DNA from 4 places in the Alteromonas sp. CI.11.F.A3 genome. Region 3 is predicted to be linked to each of the others. Evidence: predicted binding sites of a transcription regulator. Region 3 holds the regulator's gene; each other region holds the start of a gene.
What was found. Region 3 encodes LexA, which represses DNA repair genes until DNA is damaged. Its sites were predicted from a motif close to TACTGTATNNNNATACAGTA; they were not measured.
Positions count from the first base shown of each region.

Region 1 (3,527 bases), 330 kb from region 3:
GACGAATTAGCTTACTTCTTATAAATAATGCAGTAAGTAGCGCTGGCTCTTTTGCTATGTAATCTTAAAGTACTAGCACTTAAGGCTTTTGCGAATAAGGCTGGTTGTCTTCCAATACGTTTTGACGCATAGAATCGCAAGGGCGCTGGCATACCGGGCGCCCAACTACTTTTGCAGGTACACCCACTACAGTAACGTGAGGTGGAACGTTGTCTAGCACAACACTACCCGCGCCCACTTTAGACCCTTCGCCAATTTCAATATTGCCAAGAATTTTAGCACCCGCGCCAACTAACACGCCTTGGCGAATTTTAGGGTGACGGTCACCCGACTCGTTACCGGTTCCGCCAAGGGTTACGCTTTGCAAAATAGACACGTTGTCTTCTATAACAGCAGTTTCACCCACTACAATACCGGTGGCGTGATCGAACATCACGCCTTTGCCTATTTTAGCGGCAGGGTGAATATCTACGCCGAAGGTAGCCGAATTACGGCTTTGTAAGAACAAGGCGAGTTGATGTCTACCATGCAACCACAAGTAGTGCGCCATACGATGAACTTGCACGGCATGAAAGCCTTTAAAGTGCAGCAATGGCACTAAGAAGTCATCTACTGCCGCGTCTCGAGCACGAATCGCGTTAATATCTGCCATTGCCGACTCACTAATCGACGGCTCTAACAAGTAGGCCTCATCGAACACTTCACGAATGGCAATAGCTGGCATCACTTCATCAGCCATTTTGCTTGATAGTATAAAGCTTAACGACGACTCAAAATTATGATGGGCTGAAATACAGGCGTGAACATAGCTTGCTAATAGCGGCTCGCTTTCTGCCACAGTTTGCGCTTCTTTTTTTAACGATAACCAAAAGTCAGTCGATGGAGAGAGTGCGTGCATGAGGCAGTTCCTGTAAAAGTAAAGTTCAAACCCCGTTTGAAAACGGGTAAACGGCGCAAGATGGTAAAAGGCCTAGATTCTCGTAGGCAGCTTAATGGCTCGAAGTGTACATGAGCCATACTAAAAACAACACCTATAGACTACGCTTCAAGCGTGAAAATTGTTCAACTTATCGATAACCCGCCTTTGAATACAGCCGGTATCACCTAAACAGGGCAAAATTCATCGCAAAAGTTACCCCCTAGCCGCTAAGCTTCATCAAACAAGCCTGTATAAATTCACAGTCAGCTGGCATAATGTTGCAGCATTGAAACTAGACAAATTAGGTTGACCATATTATGGATGTATCCCGACTGCTTGACGAGCTTAACGACAAACAACGTGAAGCGGTAGCAGCCCCTCTTTCTAACGCCCTCATATTAGCTGGCGCAGGAAGCGGTAAAACTCGGGTGTTAGTGCATCGCATAGCATGGTTAATGGAAGTGGAAAATATTGCCCCCTTTTCCATTCTGGCCGTAACCTTTACGAACAAGGCCGCCAAAGAAATGCGTGGCCGAATAGAATCGTTGATGGGCCGTGGCCTTAATAGCATGTGGATTGGTACTTTCCACGGATTAGCCCACAGGCTGCTTCGCGCCCACCATGCAGAAGCTAATTTGCCTGAAAACTTCCAAATTCTTGATTCAGACGACCAATACCGTTTAATCAAACGTATCTTAAAAGCCATGAATTTAGACGAAAAGCACTGGGTGCCCCGTCAAATTCAGTGGTATATCAACGGTAATAAAGACGAAGGTTTACGTCCTCAGCATATTGAAACCCACAACGATCAAACACAACAAAAAATGCGTGAAATTTACGCCGCGTATCAAGACGCGTGCGACCGCTCAGGGCTTGTGGATTTTGCCGAGTTGTTGTTGCGTGCTCACGAGCTTTGGGCTAAAAACCCCGAAGTACTCGCCAACTACCAGCGCCGCTTCCGCGCTGTATTAGTGGACGAATTCCAAGATACCAATAACATTCAATACGCGTGGCTACGCATGTTGTGTAGCGGCAATCAAAACAACATTATGATTGTGGGCGATGACGACCAATCTATTTACGGCTGGCGAGGCGCGAATGTTGATAATATTCAGCACTTCTTAAAAGACTTTAATAACCCCACAACCATTCGATTAGAACAAAATTACCGTTCTACTGGCACCATCTTGAAAGCCGCCAATACGGTTATCGATAACAACACCGGCCGATTAGGCAAAGAGCTTTGGACAGACGGCAACGATGGCGAGCCTATTTCTGTTTATGCTGGGTTTAATGAGTTAGACGAAGCCCGCTTTATTGTGTCGAAAATTAAAGACTGGCTGAATCAAGGCAATGCGCTAAAAGACACCGCGATTTTATATCGCAATAACGCCCAGTCGCGGGTATTAGAAGAAGCCTTGCTTCACCAAGGTACACCGTACCGCATTTATGGTGGCCTTCGATTCTTTGAACGCCAAGAAATTAAAGATGCACTTGGCTACCTTCGCATGATGAATCACCCTCATGACGATGCCGCCTTTGAACGTGTGGTGAACACACCTACTCGCGGCATGGGTGAGAAAACCCTCTCACAAGTACGAGAAGCCGCCAGAACACATAATTGCTCTATGTGGCAGGCTAGCCAACTGCTTATTAACGAAAACGCACTCAAAGGCCGTGCACTTAACGCCCTTCAAAGTTTCGTGCTGTTAGTGACCGAGCTTGAACAAGCTACCGTAGACGAGCCATTAGAGAAACACGCCGATGTGGCCATTAGGCAGTCAGGTTTATACGCCATGTATCAGGCCGAACGCGGCGAAAAAGCCCAAGCGCGCTTAGAAAACTTGGAAGAATTGGTTACCGCTTGTAAACAATTTACGGTACCTGATGAAGCGGAAGAAATGACGCCACTTTCAGCCTTTTTAGCTCACGCCTCGTTAGAAGCAGGTGAAACCCAAGCAGGTACCGATCAAGACGCCGTACAGATGATGACCATTCATACTGCGAAGGGCCTAGAATTTCCTATGGTGTTTATGGCCGGTGTTGAAGAAGGTATGTTTCCAAGCCAAATGACCAATGATGAACCTGGCAGAATGGAAGAGGAACGTCGCTTATGTTACGTGGGCATGACTCGCGCCATGGAAAAGCTGTATATTACTTACGCGGAAAGCCGCCGTTTATACGGGCAAGACAAATATCACACAGCTTCTCGCTTTATTCGTGAAATTCCTGCTGACTGTGTTGAAGAAGTAAGGCTCAAGTCTACTATTTCTCGACCGATACATAACCGATTCAGCCAAGCAACATCACATGCCTCTTTTGAAGAGACCGGCTTTCAGTTGGGCCAAAAAGTGGCTCATCGCAAGTTCGGTGAAGGAATTGTATTAAACTACGAAGGCAGTGGTGAACACGCTAGGGTACAAGTTAATTTTGACGAATTTGGTACAAAATGGCTCGTTCTCGCCTATGCTAAATTGGAAAAAGCATAGTCATCTGGCAAGAAGCCTGAACCCAAGTAGAGAAATATGCCGCAAAACGTGCTGGTGATAGAAAACAGCGATAAAAACTTAGACGTTGTATCAAAACTCGTCAGAAAATCAGGGTTAAC
Region 1 covers NZ_CP136708.1:4,557,565-4,561,091, forward strand. Annotated here, with positions in the region: gene R1T43_RS19640 (HAD-IA family hydrolase) at 1-24, shown strand, start outside; gene cysE (serine O-acetyltransferase) at 80-898, opposite strand; gene uvrD (DNA helicase II) at 1,237-3,408, shown strand; gene R1T43_RS19655 (diguanylate cyclase) at 3,445-3,527, shown strand, end outside.
Region 1: the regulator LexA is predicted to act here: its motif matches at 1,165-1,184, upstream of uvrD (DNA helicase II).

Region 2 (3,527 bases), 1.1 Mb from region 3:
TAAAAAGTCTTTACCGAACCCTGTTGAGCCGCGAAAGTTAACTTGTAAAACGCTATAACCTCGATTGTTTAGCCATTGGGGCATAGCACCAAAACCAAATTCATCCCGCGCCCAAGGACCGCCATGGACCAGTAATACCATTGGAGAAGCATGTTCAGCTATACCGTCTTGATTTGGGTCAGAAGCCAAAGGCAAAGACAAATAGCTCACTAAGTCTAAGTTGTCCCGTGAAGGGATAACCACGCCGTGCATAGTTGATAATGGAAGAGTGTCGATTTCTGGTTGTGTGATAAATAAATCGTTTAATGTGCCCTCTATGGTATTAAATACTTTGTAAACGGGTGACTGGTTGCTGTTATCGGTAAATACGGTCCAGAGGGAGTTATCTAATGTTTGTGCCAACACTTGGGAAGCGCCACTAAGTTGGCTGTTTAATTGACTGATCTTTGAGGTAAAAGTTTCGTCAATAGCGTACCAGACAGGCCGAACATAATTTAACGCATACGCTAGAGGTTGATGATTCCGAGGAGAAAATAACACATTAGACAAATCTACTTTTTCGTCGCTGGCGATAACTTCAACCGTATCTTGCCCTATTGGGAGATATACAAGAGCTGCGGTATTACGCTCTCGGGTATCGAGCATATATATACCGCGATTTTCATTATCAAAGCCAAGAATTGTGGTGGTTTGTACATCTGAAAATGGAATACTAAACCACAGGCTCCACTTATTATTCGATTTGCTAAACACTTGATTTGAGCCATCGGCAGCGCTCTTTACCGCAAGGCGTATCGTTAAGTCATTGTCTAGCTCGTAATACCCATAGCCATCATTCTGCTCAAGTAACGTACGCTTACCTGTTGCCACATTTACGCTATAGATATCATGCCACTTAGGATCGCGATCGTTCATCCCTACTATAACTATACCCTGATGATGTTCGCTTTGTTTCATTTGGGCGGCTTGTACCCCGTCATAAGGCGTTAAATCTGCTATCTCGCCACTATCAATATCAATTCGATAGAGATGCCAGTTTTCATCACCATTTTTGTCTTGAGTGAAAAAAATCTGACGACTGTCTAATGACCAAAAATGAGTGGGAATGCCGCGCCCTGTATCTTGGGTCATTGGCTTGGCGTTGGCGATATCCCCGAGTTCGGCAACCCAGAGATTCATTACGCCATCGACCGGCGCTCTGAAACTCATTTTATTACCATCTGGGCTAATTCTTCCCTGATAGCGACTTGGGTTTCCAAGCAAAACTTGTCGTGGAATTAGTGAAGATGAAACTGCTTTGTGTTCAGTTGAGAGTGCATTTGCGCTTTTGGTCTGTAATGTCTGATTTGTACAAGCAACTATCGAAAGTAGGCCGCTAATAATTATTGCGCCGTGTAATAGCCTTTTCATGAAGTTCCCTTAAATTTGGTATTTAGAAGTGGCCCAATACCGCTTACAACACTCTTGGTCCTTGTGTATTTGCATTATAAATATAGCTTAAAAATCACCCTACAGAATCAGCTTATTAGTTATCTCTAGCTTGCTTTACAAGTAACTGAAAGAGGTCCTCATTACGAATGATGATTGCCAGGGCTTTTTCAGGCGCACTAAAGCGAAGTTTTTTTTTGCTTTGATTGATCGCAGAAAGAGAACGCACTAAAATACTGTATAAATAACCAGTACTTTTTAGAAGTGTATGCTTAAATTTATTCCTATCACAGCGCAAGCGGGCATCGTTGGTTTCGAATCGCCAGCAGCAGAATATACAGAGCTAGGTTTGAGTCTAGACTCCCTCCTTATCGACAAACCGGCTGCTACCTTCATTGGCTACGCGCAAGGCAAGTCGATGATGGACGATGGCATTCACGATGGCGACCTGCTGATTGTCTCAAGGGCTGAAGACATTTTAGACATGTGCATTATTGTGGCGACCTTAAACGGCGAGTTCGTGTGTAAGCGTGTAGACAAACGCCACGGCTGCTTACGTTCTTCATCCCCATTGTACAAACCTTACTTTTTAAAAGAAGGCGACGAGTTTTCAATAGAAGGGGTGGTAACGCGCTCTATTAGGCTTCACAAAAAACTTTCCCACCGATTAGGAAGTGAGTAGTGTTTGCGCTGGTAGATGTCACGTCCATGTATGCATCAGTAGAGAAAATCTACAACCCTAGCCTGCGAAACAAACCTGTAATGGTTTTGAGTAATAACGATGGCTGTGTGGTCGCGGCCTGCCCTATCGCCAAAAGATTAGGATTTAAAAAGTTTGTTCCCTACTTTCAGGTAAAAGAGGAAGCCAAAAAAGCTGGGGTTGTTGTGTGCTCGTCTAACTATGAGTTGTACGCCGACGTGTCTTCAAAAATGTTTTCTGTGATGGCGCAATTCTGTGATGAATTGCACGAGTACAGTATTGATGAAGCTTTTATGCGCTTTTCGCCACGCCTAAACGATAGCGAATGGCTGGCCCTAGGGTATGAGATAAGAAAAACCATTTGGCGGGAGGTAAAGCTTCCCGTGGGTGTTGGGTTTGGTCCTACTCCAACTCTTGCTAAAGCCGCTAATCACGCTGCAAAAAAGCTAGACGGTTTTCGAGGTTCAGCGGTTATTAATACGCCACAGGAAAAGCAGGCATTATTATCCCGTATGGCAGTAGCAGATGTATGGGGTATTGGTGGGCGCTTGGAAAAACGATTGATGGCCATGGGCATTAATAATGCCTACACACTGTCACAACAATCTCCCGCTAAAATGCGTAAGTATTTCTCTATCGTACTGGAGAACACCGTTAGAGAACTTCAAGGGGAACTAAGAATGACGTGGGATGAAATAAGACCCGCTAAAAAAGAAATTTATAGCACCCGTAGTTTTGGAAATAGAGTGACCACACAAGATGAATTAAGAGCAGCGTTAGCGACCCACGCTGAAATAGCCACTAAAAAACTCCGCGCTCAACATTCCCTTGCTCACAGCGCCACCTTTTTTGCGGCCAATTCTCCTCATGACGATGGCAAATATGTAAAGCAATCGGCGCTTTCTAACTTTGCTGTGCCTACCAATGATACGCGACATATTATTCACGCAGCATCTGAAGCGCTCAATAAACTGTTTATTCCAGGCGTGCGGTATTACAAAGTGGGGGTGGGTCTGTTGGACATTTGCGACGAGACACATCGCCAAGACGATTTGTTTACGCCCAGTACAGACAACTCGGCATTAATGGCAGTGCTTGATAGTACCAATGCTAGGTATGGCAAAAACACGATGCATTTTGGCGCTAGGGGCTTTCAACAAAATTTTGCCATGAAAAGAGACTTTTTGACGAAAAGAGCCACTACCCGTTGGGAAGAGATCCCGAAAATTAAATGTTGAGACGCTGGATAGCTTGCTCTGGCTTTTACAAAAGTTGCGAGCATTGCATACAAGTAACTTAAGACTTTTGAGCAAAATACGCCATGATTTCAGCCTTGGTCATTTCTTTCGTTTTATTCGAAAAGCAATAATAGTGTGGGCGTTGATCGCTGAAGTACTGC
Region 2 covers NZ_CP136708.1:3,760,310-3,763,836, forward strand. Annotated here, with positions in the region: gene R1T43_RS16185 (S9 family peptidase) at 1-1,410, opposite strand, end outside; gene R1T43_RS16190 (LexA family protein) at 1,697-2,110, shown strand; gene R1T43_RS16195 (Y-family DNA polymerase) at 2,110-3,366, shown strand; gene R1T43_RS16200 (GFA family protein) at 3,425-3,527, opposite strand, start outside.
Region 2: the regulator LexA is predicted to act here: its motif matches at 1,663-1,682, upstream of R1T43_RS16190 (LexA family protein).

Region 3 (3,527 bases):
GGCAGTCAAGATACAGAAAACGCGCGCCGTGATGCGTTTTTTGCCGATAGCCAAGACGACCAAGTATCCTTCGTGTTTAGCGATCCACTCGTTATTCCTTCAATGACGCTAACAGACCCGGTAAGAGATCGTGCATCAGAAGTCACCTTTACTTCAGCTTTCGTACAAGATGAAATTAAGCTTAACGATAATTGGATTGTGGTGGCCGGTCTTCGCTACGACAATTTTGATATCGATGTGGTAGATAGCATTGAAGTAGCAAACGGTGCTGACGACGGTAACGATGGTTTTCTATCAAGCTCTGATTCACAAGTGTCGCCTCGCGCTGGTGTAATTTACAAGCCAGCGGAATCAGTATCGATTTACGCCAGTTACAGTAAATCGTTCTTGCCTCGTTCTGGTGATCAATTCCTTTCGCTCTCGCTTTCAAGCCAAGCGCTGGAAGCAGAAGAGTTTGAAAATAAGGAAATTGGTGTTAAATGGAATCTCACTGACTCGCTAAGCGTGACAGCAGCGGCATTTGAAGTTGAACGTGAAAACGGTACAGCGCAAGATCCTAACAATCCAGAAGCGTCTATTTTAACCGGTACCGAAACCAAAGGTTTTGAAGTGCAGGTGGTGGGCAAACTTTCAGAGCGTTGGGCAATCAATGCTGGTTATAGCAACCTCGATGGTGAAGAAATGGGCCGAATTGTAGATGGCACATTGGCGAACCGTGATTTAGCACAGCTTCCAGAGCATATGCTGACGTTATGGAACCAGTACGAAGTAAACGACAAGTGGCGTGTTGCATTAGGCGTGATTTATCAATCAGAGCAATACGCGTCATTAAATAACACCGTTGAATTACCTGATTTCGTTCGTGTAGACGCTGCACTTTATTACGATTACAGCGAAGATGTTAAAATTCAGCTTAACGTGGAAAATTTATTCGACGAAGATTATTTCCCGTCAGCGCATAATGACAATAATATTGCTACCGGCGAGCCGCTTAATGCCCGTGTAAGCTTGCAATATAAGTTCTAACTACTACAAATAGTAGTGATATACAAAGCGGCCTTCATGGCCGCTTTTTTCGTTAAGGCTAGCGCTAATTAAAAATCATGCTTAGTCAAGCTTTGTGCTTGTCATTTCCTTTTAGGTGTATATACTTACAGGAACTGTATAGACAGACAGGTCTTTTATGCGCCCACTCACAGCAAGACAAACAGAAGTTCTCGAGCTTATAAAAACAACCATGCTCGAAACTGGCATGCCGCCTACCCGTGCAGAAATTGCCCGTCATTTAGGTTTTCGCTCTGCGAATGCCGCTGAAGAACATTTAAAAGCATTGGCCCGAAAAGGGGTCATTGAAATTCTTCCAGGTACTTCCCGTGGTATTAAATTAAATATCCCCCTTGAAGATGAAGCTCCTGAAGAAGAAGGGCTACCTCTTATTGGCCGAGTAGCTGCGGGCGAGCCTATTTTAGCGCAAGAGCATATTGAATCTCACTATAAGGTCGACCCTGCTCTGTTTCAGCCTCACGCTGACTTCTTACTTCGTGTAAGCGGTATGAGTATGAAAGACATAGGTATACTTGATGGTGACTTGTTAGCCGTGCACCGCACTACGGATGTCCATAATGGGCAAGTGGTAGTAGCACGTGTTGATGAAGACGTTACCGTTAAACGCCTTGAAAAGCGTGGTCGCGAAGTATTACTTCATGCTGAAAATGATGAATTCTCTCCTATTAAGGTCGACTTAGCTTCAGAGCCTTTTTCCATTGAAGGGATTGCCGTTGGTGTTATTCGAAATGCTGACTGGATGTAACCTTTTAGCTATTTAATAAAGAAAGCGGCTTATAGGCCGCTTTTTTGTATGTTTAATATACCTTGCTTGTACAATAATCTTGTTTAAGCCTAAGAAATACCTTAAAAGCCAGCAGATCTGGCTCCCACATTTTATCTTCTATTTATGTCACCCTTTTTGGTACTAGCGAATACTATTTCAGTCATCTATTCTGTTTGAAAAACATTCACTATTAAGTGACTACCTTTTGATTATAAGAAACTTATAGCCATCTTCTATTTGCCTATCTCGTTCAAAATGAGCGTTTCAAACGGGCACACTAATTACCCGTATAGCGTCCATACGCTGTGACGTGAGTCATTTCTCTTACATACAACTTTTGGTTAAAAATTGAACGCTGTAATTGTTTTTTCTTAGAAAAGACTAGACTTGTGCGTTTTATTGAGCAATTCTTATACTGTATTTAACAAAATAATAACAATAGCTGTAACTTTGCTTTACAACTAAGGCTAGGTCTTTCAGTTAAAAGTTGGATTTCGGGTATCAGTTGCCAGAAGCGCAGCGCAACCAGTGCGTAATGCTTCTGTTATAACGGAGGTGTTGAGTGAAACGAGTAACGACACAAGCGGCAAAGTGGCTCTGCGGGCTTCCACTTTTGCTTACCTCGCCACTACTGTTTGCTGATGTAGCAACGGGCGAAGGCTCTTCCATAAATTTGCGCCGAGGCGCAACCGACATAAGTGGTCAAGTATACGACCTCCATATGTTGATGTTCTTTATTTGTATCGCAATTGCCGTTGCGGTTTTTGGGGTTATGTTTGCCTCAATGTACTTACACCGTAAATCCAGAGGGGCGAAACCCGCTCACTTCCACGAAAATGTAAAAGTGGAAATTGCATGGACCGTAGTCCCTTTCATTATTCTTATTCTAATGGCTATTCCTGCGGCCAAAACCCTTATTGCGATGGAAGATACCAGTGAGCCCGATCTTACTGTTGTCGTAACTGGATCTCAGTGGAAGTGGCATTACCGATATATGGACAGAGACGTTGAGTTCTATTCGTTAATGGCAACTCAGCGAGAACAAATTGAAAACAAATTCGAGAAAGGCGCGAATTATTTGCTTGAGGTCGACCGTCCACTGGTGATCCCCACAGGGCAAAAAGTGCGCTTTCTTATTACCTCAGATGACGTTATTCACTCGTGGTGGGTACCAGATTTTGCGGTGAAAAAAGATGCTAACCCCGGATTTATCAATGAGTCTTGGGCAAAGGTAAACGAGCCTGGTATTTATCGTGGGCAGTGCGCCGAGCTTTGCGGAAAAGATCATGGCTTCATGCCAGTTGTGGTCATCGCTAAAGAGCCTGCCGAATTTGATGCGTGGATGGATGAACAAGAAGAAGCCGCTCGCCAAGCGAAAGAAGAAGAGCAACGTTTACTGTCAATGAATATGTCGATGGATGAACTTATGGATGAAGGCAAGCGGGTTTATAACGCCACCTGTGCAGCTTGCCATATGCCTAACGGCGAAGGGTTACCTGGCGTTTTTCCTGCGCTTAAAGGCAGTGAGATGGTTCTTGAAGACCAAACTGCCCATATCGATATTGTGTTAAACGGTAAAACCGGAACGGCCATGCAGGCGTTCGGAAAAATGTTAAGCCTGAAAGACATTGCGGCTGTGGTGACCTACGAGCGAAATGCGTGGGGTAATAACACGGGCGATATGGTGCAGGCCAAA
Region 3 covers NZ_CP136708.1:225,617-229,143, forward strand. Annotated here, with positions in the region: gene R1T43_RS00970 (TonB-dependent siderophore receptor) at 1-1,026, shown strand, start outside; gene lexA (transcriptional repressor LexA) at 1,184-1,810, shown strand; gene coxB (cytochrome c oxidase subunit II) at 2,445-3,527, shown strand, end outside.

Region 4 (3,527 bases), 110 kb from region 3:
TCGCCCGCAACAATTTTCACCATGCCAATTTCAGTAATTCGATTGTAGCTGTTGTTGCCCCCTGTGGTTTCAATATCAACCACCACATAAGGCTGGTTAGGATCGCGATGCCAATTTACCGTAGTAACAGCAACTTCAAACCCTGCACGTTGCAACCTCTGAATAGACACCAATTGATTGCGTCTTAACTGATCACCCGGCGCTTTGACTTCTTCAAAGCGTAGCTTTTCATCAAACACCATAATGTCAGGGAAGCCGTCGCTTAAAGAGGCAAAATCTTCACTCATCATTCGAAGCAGATTAACGATAGCGCTAAGCTCCCCGTGCTTGATAAGAGCATCGATAGGCTCAAGCAAGTGGCTGCTCCACATGAATAAGCTATTCACTTTGCCATAGTGGGCTGTCGCCATTTTGTGCACGTGGTGGCGAAACTTATCTTTGCTATCTAACCGTTCAAATAAGGCTTCAATACTGCCACCAAAACGGGCATAAAAGTTGTTTTGTTTAAGCGATAGTGGCCGCCTGTCAAACTCAGTGACTAACGTATCTTCTTCATATAACTGTGCCCAAAAGGTTAGCCCAAACAAGCTGCGCCATAATCGGTTCTCGGTGCGCCAACCAGCAATACCCAAGCGTTTATAATGGGCTAATACGCCACGCTCTACCTGTTGATTCTGGCTAACATCAATATCAATAGTGCGGCTTGCATTTCTTAGCATATCGGTCACTGCACTGGTGCGCTTTTTATGGTATTTCCTAGCGTAAAAATCTTCAGCAAACGCCAGCAGCGTATCGGAAGGTGGCGAATCGATAATGTGTTCTAGCACTTCCTTAACACTATCGATGTTGCCGTCTTTATAGCTTTCTCTAATCCATTTCTCTTTCGCTTTATCGCTTTGAGCTTGATATAGCAAAAGAAGTGCCTGTTCTCGGTGCTCGCCTAGTAACTTTAACGCTAATGCATACAGAAACTGATCGCGATAAAACGTAGCCGATACGCCATCGCTGTTGGGGAAGGAGTCTTGGGCTAATGCATTAGCTTGTGCTGACGAAAGAAAAGGGAGCTTTTCTAATTGGTTTGCATAAAACCAGGCTGCTTCAGCATCTGCTTTACTGTCGAAACGGGTAATGTCTGACACCGAATCGCCCCGCGTACGCATGACGCCTAAGTCGCGCATAGAGAATTGATTTAGCCTACCTTTGGTATTGCCAAAATAAAGGAATAATAAAAATTTTAGCGGTGCATCAAACAAACACACTAAGTAGGTATGTTCATTTAACCCTTCAGGCCAGCCATGCTGATTGATACAGGCTTCTAAGCGCGAGACAAGCACGGGCTTAGTTAATGATGCCAAACCTTGAGTGGCACCGTATTCACCTAACAACCTTAAAATCGCGTCTTTAGTCAGTACGCCTGCAATATCTTGTAGCGAAGCATGGTGCAAATCGCCGAACCACTTAGCTTCAATCAGTTCATCAATTTGCTGCTGAGGGTTCCCTATTTCTGCATAAGAAAACTGTGATCTATCAATGACCGCATATTTACGATTAGCCGCACGCACGATGATGCATTGCTTATCAGCATCTAACTGGTTAAAGCTTTCTATAAAGTCACGCGCGTTATCGCTTAACAACGCAGCATTCGCCCCTTTAAAGAATGCTAAGAATTCAAAAAAGTGGGCTAAGTAATATCGTGGTGGCAAATCTTTTCGCATTATAAAACCAAACTATTGCATACTTGATTAGTGTATATTTATACAGCCCTATTATTCAACCTTTTCCCTTTTTATTTCATGCGTGGGTGCACGGGCTTTTGCGTAGTGGTTTGTTAAGTCACAATGCTAAGTTGGCAGTCAATCCAGTTTTCTACTTTACTCGTAATAACTATCACAACGTAATTCACATACGAGGAAATCATGAGCTTAACGAGATCGATGGAATTCTCTTGCCCTTATTGCATGGCAGCCAATGATGTAGAAATTGACGAGGTTAATGATGTTGGTCAGGTGCAGGTACTTGATTGCCAAGTATGTTGCCAACCTATTGAACTTGGCGTCTATCAACAAGGCGAAGACTTAAATATTATTGCGGAGCAGGAAAATGCCTGACAGTAGTACCCACTTTTCGTTGCAAGACATCAATGCACTGCCACAACGATATCGCGCCAACTTTATAAATAGCTTATCAGGCTTTAAATCTTCCTCTTTACTTGGCACTACCGATGGCCGATTCAACAACTTAGCGATTATTAGTTCTGTGGTTCATGTGGGGGCCAACCCACCATTGCTGGGCATTATTATGCGTCCGCACACTGTACAGCGAGATTCTCTATCCAATATTAAGCAGCAAGGCGTGTTCACGTTAAATCATGTTCACACGAGCTGGACTGACAAAGCGCATCAAACGTCTGCGCGGTACGATAATGGAGTGAGTGAGTTCGAAGAGGTTGGGCTAACGCCCTGGTTTAGTGACACATTCAGCGCGCCTTACGTTAAAGAAAGCGCAGTAAAGATGGGCTTGAAAGTAGAACAGCATTTTACGTTGTGTAATCAAACCGAAATGATTATAGGTGAAATTCAAGAGGTCTTTATAACTAAGCGAAGCAATGCACCAAGCGCTGCCCTTGAAAATACCAATCCAAAAAATGCTATCGCCGAAGATGGTTATGTTGATATTGAATCATTGCAAACCTCGTGCATTTCGGGGCTAGACACTTATCACAGTACGCATAAGATAGCCCAATATGCTTATGCTAAACCCAACGAGCCTTTAACAAAGACGAGCATAACTAAAAAATAATTCATGTTTAGCAACTGGCGCATAAATTAACGGCGCGTATATGCCATATAACATTGATTTTGCTAGCTGTTCAGGCGTTGTTCAGGTGGCAACAGTTAATCTATATCAACAAATCTTTATTGCTTTGTATTAGATCCAAACGCCACGGGTTATAGTATAATTAGATTATTCAAAACCTGCCTTGCGGCAGGTTTTTGCGTTTTAGGCGCTGAGTAAAAAAGAATCATTATCGTTATTATCTCAATTGGAGAGAATTATGAAGTCTGTAAACCGTCGTGACTTTCTGAAATTGTCAGGTACATCTTTGATAGGTCTAACGTTAGGAAGCGTTGCGTTACGTGCTAATGCGCAAGAACAATTACAAGCAGATGATCCAAGCGCGAAAGCATTAAACTATACTGCGGCGTCTACTGTAGACGGTGCTAAATGTAATAACTGCATGTACATTCAAGGTGCCGACGGTGAACAACACCGCCCTTGTGCCATATTCCCTAACAAATTGGTTAATGCCAATGGTTGGTGTAGTGCGTGGGTTAAACGCCCAGGCTAATAACGCGAATTATTAAAAGAGCCCCAGTCTCGCGCACATATGAAGCGACACTGGGGCTTTTTTTTGCAATTACATTAAGCTGTTTAAACTAACTACAGCCCTTTCACAGCCTTTAACAACTCGGGGTTATGTAGGCGGCTTGGTAATAAACCAGGCTTTATATACGCCCCATGCTTCG
Region 4 covers NZ_CP136708.1:334,686-338,212, reverse strand. Annotated here, with positions in the region: gene R1T43_RS01490 (exonuclease domain-containing protein) at 1-1,715, opposite strand, end outside; gene R1T43_RS01485 (CPXCG motif-containing cysteine-rich protein) at 1,917-2,108, shown strand; gene R1T43_RS01480 (flavin reductase family protein) at 2,101-2,799, shown strand; gene R1T43_RS01475 (high-potential iron-sulfur protein) at 3,056-3,349, shown strand; gene R1T43_RS01470 (amidase) at 3,442-3,527, opposite strand, start outside.
Region 4: the regulator LexA is predicted to act here: its motif matches at 1,744-1,763, upstream of R1T43_RS01490 (exonuclease domain-containing protein).